DNA from 2 places in the Flavobacterium sp. NLM genome. Region 2 is predicted to be linked to the other one. Evidence: riboswitches for the same ligand, from Rfam matches in the RefSeq annotation. Region 2 holds a riboswitch; the other holds the start of a gene.
What was found. Region 2 has a riboswitch for cobalamin ahead of APR43_RS23610 (TonB-dependent receptor). Riboswitches for the same ligand answer to the same signal wherever they lie in the genome.
Positions count from the first base shown of each region.

Region 1: it holds a riboswitch for cobalamin, as region 2 does, so the genes downstream of both, APR43_RS20450 (TonB-dependent receptor plug domain-containing protein) here and APR43_RS23610 (TonB-dependent receptor) in region 2, are expected to answer to the same signal.

Region 1 covers NZ_LIAC01000017.1:66,809-72,478, reverse strand. Annotated here, with positions in the region: gene APR43_RS20455 (YncE family protein) at 1-189, opposite strand, end outside; gene APR43_RS20450 (TonB-dependent receptor plug domain-containing protein) at 195-2,045, opposite strand; cobalamin riboswitch at 2,072-2,274, opposite strand; gene cobC (alpha-ribazole phosphatase) at 2,341-2,877, opposite strand; gene APR43_RS20440 (adenosylcobinamide-GDP ribazoletransferase) at 2,862-3,647, opposite strand; gene cobT (nicotinate-nucleotide--dimethylbenzimidazole phosphoribosyltransferase) at 3,825-5,504, opposite strand; gene cobU (bifunctional adenosylcobinamide kinase/adenosylcobinamide-phosphate guanylyltransferase) at 5,632-5,670, opposite strand, start outside.
Region 2 covers NZ_LIAC01000027.1:35,497-41,166, forward strand. Annotated here, with positions in the region: gene APR43_RS23605 (DUF5074 domain-containing protein) at 1-450, opposite strand, end outside; gene APR43_RS23610 (TonB-dependent receptor) at 447-2,495, opposite strand; cobalamin riboswitch at 2,599-2,807, opposite strand; gene APR43_RS23615 (DUF2490 domain-containing protein) at 2,894-3,697, opposite strand; partial or broken gene APR43_RS23620 (transposase) at 3,821-4,267, opposite strand; gene APR43_RS23625 (hypothetical protein) at 4,392-4,769, opposite strand; gene APR43_RS23630 (TonB-dependent receptor plug domain-containing protein) at 4,968-5,670, opposite strand, start outside.

The DNA of each region.
Region 1 (5,670 bases), on a different contig from region 2:
AGTGTAAGCATCTTTTTCAAAAACGTTGAAATCATTGCTTGAAAAAGAAACACTTCCTTGTCCTGCGCTTCCTTCGTTTAAAATAAGGAATCCGTTTTTATATTCTACCTGGTCATTATCGTCATCACTCGAACAAGAAACGAATAACGAGACGCTAAACGCCATTAAAAGTAATTTACTAAGTTTCATAATTATTAAAATTTTAGAGTTAAATACATATTGAAATTTCGACCCGGCATTGGTCTGTCTTCAAGGCTTTCATAATTTTTATTGAAAATGTTTAAAACTTGAAAACCAAGTTTGAAAGAGTCAAGGAATTTAAAATCATAATCGATTCCGACATTTGAAATGTTGTAATCGTTTATAATTTCGTCCGGATTATTATCGGCTCTTGTGTACACAAAACCGTTGTATAAAAATTGATAATAAGCAGAAATTCTGTTTCTTGAATAAGCGACAGAAGCTGTTACTTTATTATAAGGAACAAAAAAAAGCTGGTTTTTTGTGGCTTCATCTTCTGAAACCGTATACGCATAAGAGGCATTTGCACTTAAGTTGTTTTTGCCAAATTGTTTTTTCCAGCTCAATAGGGTTTCGGCACCGTAACTATTAACATTGTCTTTATTTGTTGGACTCCAAATGCCGTTTTTGCCCGGAACCCATTGCAGTAAATCTTTAATTTTGATGTAGTAGAAAGTCTGCGTAAGCGAAATGTTTTTGAAAGTAAACACGTTTCCAATTTCTGCCTGATAGGAGCTTTCTGGTTTTAAATCAGGGTTTCCGCCTTCGTCCCAATACAAATCATTATAAGTCGGAATTCTGAAGTTTCGGGATATATTCAGTTTGAAATTGTACAATTTACTAAACTGATACGAAGATCCTAAAGAGAATAGAACCGGAGATTTGTAATTATCTGTAAACTCTTTTCGTACGCCAAGTTCATTTTTCCAGGCTTCAGAGAAATCTTGTTTGACCAATATTCCTGCTGAGCTGATTTCGCGAACGTGATCGCCAAAACTGCTTCCGTAACCTTTAGTTCTGTTATAATCTAAAATTCCATTTATTTGTGTTGATTTGAATAAAGTATATCCTAAATCAACTTTTGTAATTAAACTTTCAGTTTTTCCGTAAGTGTAGATGTTACTTGAATTATCAGCAAAATATTGATAGTTTTCAAAGATATAAGCCGCTTTAAAATTGGTTTTAAATTTTCCAAAATTACCGTCGTATTCTAATAAACTTCGATTGAAACCATTTACATATTTGCTTTTTGTTTCCGTTTCTACAACTAAAGAAGTATTTCTGTCTGTATTTGAAAACTGACTATACAGTTTTAAAGTATTTTTTGAGTCGATTTTATAACCTGCATTAGCGCTCATAGTTATAATATCATACTGTCCGTTTTGGTTCCAGCGCTGTTCGCCTCGCCAGGTGTAACGGTTTAAATACTTGTAATCGTTTGTGGAGCTGTTTTTAGAAAAACCAATTTGCGCACTCCATTTTTCGTTAGAAATATTCGTTTTATAATTTATTCCAATAGTATTGAAACTTCCGTAATCGAGTTTTAAATTATTCTCAAACCGATTATAGAATGCCAGATCGTTATTTAAATGCACGGTTCCGCCAATGGCACCGCTTCCGTAAATAACACTTCCGCCACCAGCTTTTACACTAATCGAATTATAATCAGAACCCGAAATTGTGTTGAAATCGGTGCTTCCGTTCATCTGCGAATTAATATTGATTCCGTTCCAGATTACAGCGGTTTGAGAAGAGGTAGTTCCACGAAAAGAAACCGTAGAAAGCATTCCTCGTCCGTATTCCTTAAAATAAATAGTTGAATTGAAATTTAAAAGATCAGTTAGTAAAGCTTCATTTTTATTGATAATCGAATCGTTAAGCTTTAAAACGGATTGGGAATTGGAGTATTTTTTCAGATTAGCATCAGAAACTACAACTTCTTTTAACTTAATAGAATCGCTCTGCGCCGAAATCAATTGGCACAACATTACAAGTAAAAAAGCAAAACGTATTCTTAAAGTCATAATTTCTACACTCTTTTTCCCGAGAGCTCGATATTTGTTACAAAGGCAGGTCTCCTGGCTCGCGTCTTGTTGTTTACCTTCCCATTCGCCAGCGCGAGCAGTGGTTTTGTAGTTTACAACAAGCATTCTTTTTAGAACTAAGCTTACAGTTGCGGGAACAGCTCAAGATTTTACTTGATTCCCTTTTAATGTGTTTTATAAAAACACAACCTTAATTTGCTGCAAAGATAAAGTTAAAATTATTGAATATTCAAATTTGTTTTACTATTTCAATTAAATACTAAACAAAACTAAATTAAAATGTAATTTTTATGACTTGTCCAAAATCGACATTATTTTGAAAAGCCTCTTTTAATGGCAGTGAAGTTTGATGACATAATACGCTTCTGATAATTCCGGCATGTGCTACAATAATGATAGGCTGCTGGGGTTTCTGCAGAATTTTTTCTGCTAAAAAATCACCAACTCTTTGATGTAATTCCACAAATGATTCACCATTTAAAACCTGAATGTTTACAAAATCTTCCATCCACGGATTTAATTGTTCTGGCGGAATTTCGTTCCAGTTTTTCAATTCCCAGTCGCCAAAATTCATTTCTTTCAAACGATCGTCTTCCTGATAAGAAATTGTTTTTATATTTTGCTGAATGTGTTTTGCTAAAATAGAACAGCGTTTTAGCGGACTTGAAAAAATAATAGCTTCACTAGGTAATTCTGAAACAATTCGGTTAAAAATTTCGTCAAAAGGTTCTGCAATATTTACATCAGATTGTCCGTAACAAATTCCTTTTTCACAGATGGTTTCGGTGTGGCGAACTAAATAAATTTCCATATAAAAAGAATACTTAAATAATAAATTACTTCGCACACTTGCTGCGTTGCGCCAAGACAATCTCCCGTATAACCGTCAATCCATTTTTGAAAATATCTGGCCAGAAAATATCTGGTTATAAAAACAGGAATTAAGGCTAAAAGAACTTTATAATTGAAATAGGAGAGTGCCAATAACGGAATTAATCCAAAGAAAAAAGATCCGAAAACTTCTTTCCAGCTATGTTGTTTAGCAATTGGTTTGCTTTTGCTCGAAGCGTCATCACGAGAATATTGATGCGTAAAAATAATGCTGATTGCCGCCAAACGACTTAAAGAATGTGCCGAAATAAATAAAAGGTAAATCAGTAAAATGTTATTAGTGAAAAGTAAAATAGATTCTGAAAGCAGTTTGAATTTAGCCAAAAAAAGCAAAACCAATCCAATTGCGCCATAAGCACCAATCGCGCTGTCTTTCATAATCATCAGGATTTTTTCTTTGGTCCAGCCGCCGCCAAATCCATCGCAGACATCTGCAAATCCATCTTCATGAAATGCTCCGGTTGTTAATACTGAGATTATAATAGCAAAAATAACAGCTGTTTCTGTTGAAAGAAAAAGAGAGAAAATATAAAAAGCCAGAAATGAAATCGATCCAACAATCCAGCCAATAAAAGGAAAATATCTTGTTGCTTTGTTTAAATAATCCGGATCGTGAGTAATGTTTTTTGGACAAGGAATTCTGGTGTAGAACATTAAGCAGGTGAAGAAAATGTGTAGTTCTTTTTTCATTAATTATTGTTTTTCTATTTAGTATGTCATTTCGACGAAGGAGAAATCTCCGCAAGTAGCTCGACAAAGATTGGTTAGATGGATTGCGGAGTTACTTGTGGAGATTTCTCCTTCGTCGAAATGACAAAAATGAGTATAAATCATTAATGAACATAATTATTTATGCTCAATTGAAGTTTACTTCCTACTAACCCCAGCACTTTCAAAACTAGCCATTTCATTCAAAAAAGCCTCAGCCGATTTTAAAATAGGAAATGCAATTGCACAGCCCGTTCCTTCGCCAAGACGCAAATCTAAATTTAAAATAGGTTTAGCGCCAAGATAATCTAATAATTTTTGATGCGCTTTTTCGGCAGAGCAATGACAGAAAACGGCATTTTTTTTAATATCAGGATTTATTTTAGAAGCAATTAAATATGCGACAGAACAAATAAAACCATCAACAAGAATCAGCATTTTATTTTCGTAAGCCGTTAGCATTCCGCTTGCCATTTGCATAATTTCAAAACCTCCAAAATAGGCAATTTGTTGTTTTAATTCGGCTTGACCGGAATAATTACCGATTACTTTTTTTAGAATATTTTGTTTGTTTAGCAGTTTTTCATCGTTAATTCCGGTTCCTTTTCCAACGCAGTCTTCGATTGAAAAACCGGTTAAAAGACTCATTAAAACGGATGCTGTCGAAGTGTTTCCAATTCCCATTTCACCAAAACCGATGCAGTTAGAACCTGTTTTAGCAATATTTTCTACAATTGATTTTCCTTTTTCAAAACACAAATTCAATTCTGTTTCACTCATGGCGGGAACATGAAGAAAAGATTGTGTTCCTTTTGCAATTTTGGCATTAATCAATTTTGCATTTGTTGGAAAATCATAATTCACTCCCGAATCTACAATCGATAATTCGATATTGTTTTGTTTGCAGAAAACATTAATTGCAGCGCCGCCTTCGATGAAATTAGTGACCATTTGGCGTGTCACATCTTGCGGATAATCGCTTACACCATGATTGGCGATTCCGTGATCTGCTGCAAAAACAACAATATTCGGATTTATTATTTTAGGATTTAAAGTTTCAAAAATGGACGCCATTTGAAAAGCCAAAGTTTCTAACGTTCCAAGTGAGCCGACAGGTTTTGTTTTCGAATCTATTTTTTCTTGTAAAAGGGTATTGAAATTAGTTTTGTTTTCAACTTTACTTGAAGGTTTTAAATCAAAATCAGAAATGTTGATTGGATTAATTTTGTTGATTTCTTTACAATCTGCAGTTTCCGATTTTTGTTTCCAATGCAATTGCTGCAGCATAGGCTGATTGCCGTAATTTGTGGCAGGTTTACCAATGCAGAAATAGCCAAGCGGTTCTATATTTTCTGGTAAATCCAAAATCTTTTTAAACTGAAAATAGTTTAAAATCGAAACCCATCCCATTCCGTAACCTTGTTCAGTTAACGAAAGCCAAATATTCTGTGCCGCACAAACCGAACTAAATTTCACCGCTTCATTACTGCCAATAGTCCCAATCGTAAACTGATTTAAAACTGAACGATCGTAAGCAATGATAAGTCCAATTGGAGCTTCTTCAATTGCTTCGAGTTTGAGCGATCTATAAAGTTCTTTTTGTTCGGGATTATCGGTAAGTTCTTCGGCTTTTTTATTATAATCTAAAAAAAGGTTTTTAATAGCACATTTAACTTCATCCGATTTAATGATGTAATATCGCGTTGCATCAGTCAAACCAACAGAAGGCGCCCAATGTCCGGCCTGTAAAGCTTTTTGAATTACTTCATCAGGAACTTCATCGGTTGTAAAATGTCGGGTATCGCGACGTGATTTTAATATATCGTCTAAACTAGTCATAAATTCCAATTTTTAAATTCCAAATTCCAATTCAGCTGAAATTTAAAATATAAGTAAAGATAAAGTATAGCCTTGGAATTTGGAATTTTAATATTGAATTTTCCTTTTAAAGATTGGAATTTGGAATTTAAAATTTGGAATTTTCTCCTTTGATCTTGACCGGAAT
Region 2 (5,670 bases):
AACTGGACCAGAATACGAACTCACATACGCTTTGTCTTTATAAAAAGTCACGTAACGACAATTGGGAATATCAATTTTTTTGATGCGTTTTGCTGTCCATTTTTCTATGACCTCAACTTTGTTGGAACAATTGATTACAGCGTAGACTTTATTCCCATAAATTTTAATATCGTTTCCTACGTCGCCTAATTCTTTTACAACAGTTGGATTTCGTTCCGAATAAATATCCGTAGTATAATTTCCGGTTCTGTAATTAAAAACGTCAATACTGGCGCGGTTCATTCCCATATTTCCTTCGTTCAGAAGATAAAAACCTTCGATATTTCCGTCGCTTCTTGGTGCAGCAACACTTTTATCTGTTGACGGAAAAATAATTTCGTCTTCTCTGCAGGAAGCAAAAGCCAGAATGATACATAAACTGAGAATTATTTTTGCGGTTATCTTTTTCATAGCTCAATACTTATTATAAATTTCACTGTGCGGCCCGGCATTGGATAATTGTATATCACTTCATAATTTTGGTTGAGAACATTGTTGAGTTCTACTGCGCCTTTTAATTTGTAATTATGAAATGCAAATGATTTTTGAACGGCTAAATCATGCGTATACCACGGCTGAACTTCATTAATTTTTATGTTATTGACATTTCCGTTATAGCGTTTTCCAACATAAATAAAACTGTAGTTGAAATTCCAGGTTTCATAATCGGCATTTAGAATTCCTGAACCGCTGTGCCACGGCGTGTACGGAATTTGGTCTCCGTAAGAGGATAATTCAAGACCGCCAAATTTGGTATAATCTTTACTTTCAGAATAGGTATAAGTAAGATTTGCAGCAAGATTTACTTTGCCAAAATGCGTTCCCATATTCAAAACAGATTCTATTCCTTTTCCTTTTACCTGACCAATATTCGTCATCATCCAGCGGAAAAGATTTCCGGTTGGCGCGGCGATTATTTTATCTTTTGTATTGGTATAATAACCGTCTAACTGAAAAGAGAATTTGTCGAAAAACCCTTTATTCTGAGGAAAGTTATACGTGAGTCCAATATCGTATTGGTTCATATATTCTGGTCGCAAAGTACTTGAACCAATCATGGTATAATACAAATCGTTGAAAGTGGGCATTCTGAAAATTCGTTTTGCAAATGCTCTCAGGTTAAAATCGTAACTTTTAAATGGTGTATAGCCTAAAAATAAGGCCGGAGTAAATTCTGTTTTATCTGGAGCTTTTGCGTTGTAGCGAACTTCTTCCTGAACATTGGTTCCAATAACACTTCCTAAAGCTTTAAAACCGCCAATTCTATAAGTGCTGGCTAAAGAAATTAATGTAGTATAACGCTGCGGGTAAGAGAATTGAGTCTGGATTCCTCTTCTTGTAGCGTTTAATCGGTTGTATTGAAAATCTGTAGACAAGGAAACATCCCAATTGGATAAAATGCTGTACATATTGACTGCGGAGATATAATATTCCTGCTGATAATAACTATCGTCAGACTGTGCGCCTTCGGTTACGGTTTCGCCTAATATGTTTGTGGTATCTCTGGCAACGTAATGTGTATAATCGTAAGCGAATTTTGCTCTTGCCTGAAATTTATATTTTTCGGTAAAGTCTTTTACCAAAAATGCCTGAGTGAAAAAATTCTTGTCGTATTGCCTGAAACCGTCTGAGAATTTGTTTTCCACAATCGCACCCGGCGCTCCTCTGTCTGAATCATAATAATACACTTTGGCATCCCAGGAACCTTTATTTATTTTTCCGTAAAGTCCGGATTCTACCCTTAAAGCTTCAATATCACTATTATGTCTCGTGGCTGTGGTATCGTAAGCAACCGTTCCGTCGAGATTGTTTCTTTTGTATCTGAATTTATATTCTCCGTTCGATTTTATGTATTCAGAACTAAAACTCATGCTGACTTTGTCGCTTAATTTTTGTTCCCATCTAAAAGACGGATCAAAATAATTAATGGACATTGTCTTGAAACGTACTAAGAGATTTGTTTTTTTATCGCCAATAAAAACCGGACGTTTTGTTCTCAAATAAATTGTAGAAGCCGCCGCAAAATCTTTTGCTGATTGGAATATTTCGCTTTTCTGTCCGTTATACATCGTTAGTGATTCCATGTCGTCGAGGGAATATTTTCCTAAATCGGTGACGCCGTTTTGTGCATTTCCTAATTGTATTCCGTCATAAAAAACACCAACGTGATGTGTTCCCATGTTACGAACGTCGACGGTTTTAAGACCGCCAAGTCCGCCATAATCTTTTATTTGAGTTCCGGCAAAATACCGAAGCGCATCGGCAACATTATGGCTCGCTAAATTTTCGAGTAATTTTCCCGAAAGTGTCTGCACCGGAATAACTTCCTGATAAGGTTTTCCTTTTAAGATTACTTCTTTTAAAACCCGCAAACTATCAGTTTCTACTTGCGAATGAAGTACAAACGGAGCAAAAAGTATGAAAACGAATAAGAGTATTTTTTTTCTATAATACATCACCAATTAATTAAATAAACTTCGGGATGTAATAGCAAAAAGAGATAATCCTGCTATGTAAATAACAGGTCAATTCTTGTTGTTAACTTTATTCCACGAAAGTCTTAAACTATGTGATTGTGGCAGGTCTCCTGACTTGTTCCATCTTTAAAACAGCCTTCTCATCCGCAAAATCGGGACAATGGCAATAGTAGTGTTTAAAGACTTATATAGAACTTACAGTAGCGGGTCTGTTCAGGATTTACACCTGATTCCCTTTTAACTGTTTTTTCATTAAATTTGAAAAAACAGACCAAAATCTGGCGCAAAGATAGAACTATCCTGAAAAAAATGATGCAGGAATTGGTAAAATAAGTTTATTTAAAAAATTAAGAAGTCTTTTCGAGAACTAAATTAAATTAATCAGCACCGCCGTCGACGCTGTCAAAAGTTTCTCTTTCTTTAGGTGTGATACTGTATTTTACAGAAACCATTGGCCCGTAATACACATCAAACTGATTTCCGTTGGCACGCAGCTGCATCTGACCAATGATGCCAGCCAGAAAATGGATATTGGGCGTTATACCTGCCGTGTAGTAAACTGATAATCGAAAAATATCAAAATGCTCTTCGGCATAATCTTTTGAAGCAAACTTTAGCATCAATTCTGTATAATAGCCAATGTTTGGTGCTAAAAATATAGGTTTTTCTTTAGTTTGACGCAGAAAATGATTCACACCAAATCTTGCTCTTAATCGCGGAATTGTCTGCGGAACTCCGTTTCTGTCATCAAAAAATTTGGTTTCAAAACGCACTTGTTCAAAAATAGAGCCTTTTGGCATATCCTGAGAAAAAGTTCCCATTACAATAAGTCTGTTTTCTAAGGTTTCATAATTTCCTGCTTCTTCTACGGCATATTTTTGATTGTGAGCATAACCCAGCCACAGTTTTATATTTTTAAATCCGGAATAAATTAGCCACGGCCTAACTACAACACGCTGTGTATAAGCAAAAGGATTTCCATTGGTATATGCACCTTGCGTCACCAATTGAAAATCGGCCTGTCCGCTTAAATGCCATTTTTCATAAATTGGGAAAGCAATATCTCCTTCTTCAATTGATGCGGGAATAAAACCAATAGAATATGGAGCATCCTGCGCTTTTACAATTTGTATAAACGCAGTACAAAATAATAGCAGAAAACCTTTTTTAATCGTACTCATAAATCTTAGTTTACTTATTTAAAATAAAGCCTAAACAGGAGTATAACAAAGATAAAAAGGCTGTGCGTTATGCTTAAAGGATTTAATGTTGCAGATTATAATATGAAACCAAGTTTTACTTTATTTCTTTTTTGAAAAAGTAAGTTTTTCAATTTCCCTTAGAAATTCAGAATCAAACTCAGAATAAGCACGTAACATATATTTTTCGTCTCGTTTATGCATCACCAAACGGATTTTCTGAACCATCAGCCAAATAGGTTCGTAGCGTTTGTGTCCTAAAAGATATTGCAATTGTAAAATGGAGAATTTCTTTTTAGAAAGTGTCATTAATTCAATACAAATCATCCAGTATCTAAAGGGTAAATTGGAGTTTTCCATCACGGTTCCGGATCGAAGACTGATTCTGTTTTTGCATTTTTTACATTGAAATTTTAAATCGACTGTTCTGAAAGAATGGGAATTATGCCCGCACTTTTTACAAACCAAACCGTTTTCCAGTCGTTTGTTTTTAAATTCCTCAATGCAGGTTTCTTCGTCATTGTATTTTTCGAAATATTGCCGTAATTCCATTAAAAAAAAATCTCTTTTCAGAAACTAAATATAAACTAAATCTTTGCTTACAAAAAACGATTTTCAATAAAAAAGAGGAAATTCAAATTAGAAAATCCTCTTTTAAAATTATAAAAAAATGCAATTACAGTTTGTGGGCTATTTCTTTTTTATACTTATTCAATATAGATTTTGTCATACCCAAATTTGCTTTGGTCGAATCTACTGCTAAATAAATAAAATACTCTCCGTTATCAGAAACATCAATAATATGAATTTGAGAAGTAAGCGTAATCATAACGTTATCAACAACCTGACCTTGTAATTTTAAAGCTCTTATGGCGTTCATTTCTGCTTTGACGACTTCAAGATTATAGGCAGATGCGAGTTCCGGATCAAAATCGCTAAAAGCTGATTGTGAATAATAAGACATTCCGCTTTTGATTTCTGCTACAGAAACTGCGATAAAACCAGGTACGTTCTTTTTAAGATCTTCTCCAAATTGTTTTAAAAAATCAGACATATGTTTTGGGTTTAATAGGATTCTAAAATGTTATTTCTTGTGGTACTTGACACAAATTTATAGATCTGATTTTATTTAATTATCCGTAATGCGTACCTTTTTTTATTTTTTTTCTTACTTTTTTACAAAAGAAAAAGGACACAAAAAAAGGGGAAAGATATCGAATACCTTTCCCCTTTTTATAACTAACCTTTGTATTTAAAAAGTAACAAATTTTGCACCTAAACTGAACCATCTTGCCGGCAAAGGAAATGCTCCAATTTCATAATAAGTAGTATTGAAAATGTTTTGTGCATCAATAAAAATGGTAAACTTTTTAATAGACTGACTAATTCTGGCGTCATTAATCCAGTAAGAAGCTCCGGTAACTCTTTCGTTAAAACGGGTTGCCAATAAAACGGAGAAATCTTTATGCTGAAAATCTATCGTATTGGTTACCTGATGTTTTAAAGACGAAATCAAATATTTAGAATACGGTTCGTCGCGGGTATCTTTAAATTTAGAATCTAAGTAAGAATATCCTAAAGTGAAATTCATTTTCGAATCATCAGAAAAATTAAAACTGTATGATCCACGCATATTGATTCCGTTAGTAATTAAATCACCGTAGTTTTGACTTTGCCACGGCACCGTTGTCACCATTCTGGTCCAGTCAATATAATTGCTTATTTCTCTGTAAAAATAATTCACATTTAAGTTTAAAGATTTTCTGTTGAATTTAAACCCGAATTCACTTTGAAAAGCATTTTCTGATTCCAAATCAGGATTTCCAATATTTCCCGGACGCTGATTCAAGTACAAGTCTGTAAACGAAGGAATCCTTTGACTAGTCCCCACATTAGCAATAACCTTAAACTCGTCTGTCAACTCGTAACTTGCATCAAGCCCTGGATAAATCTGC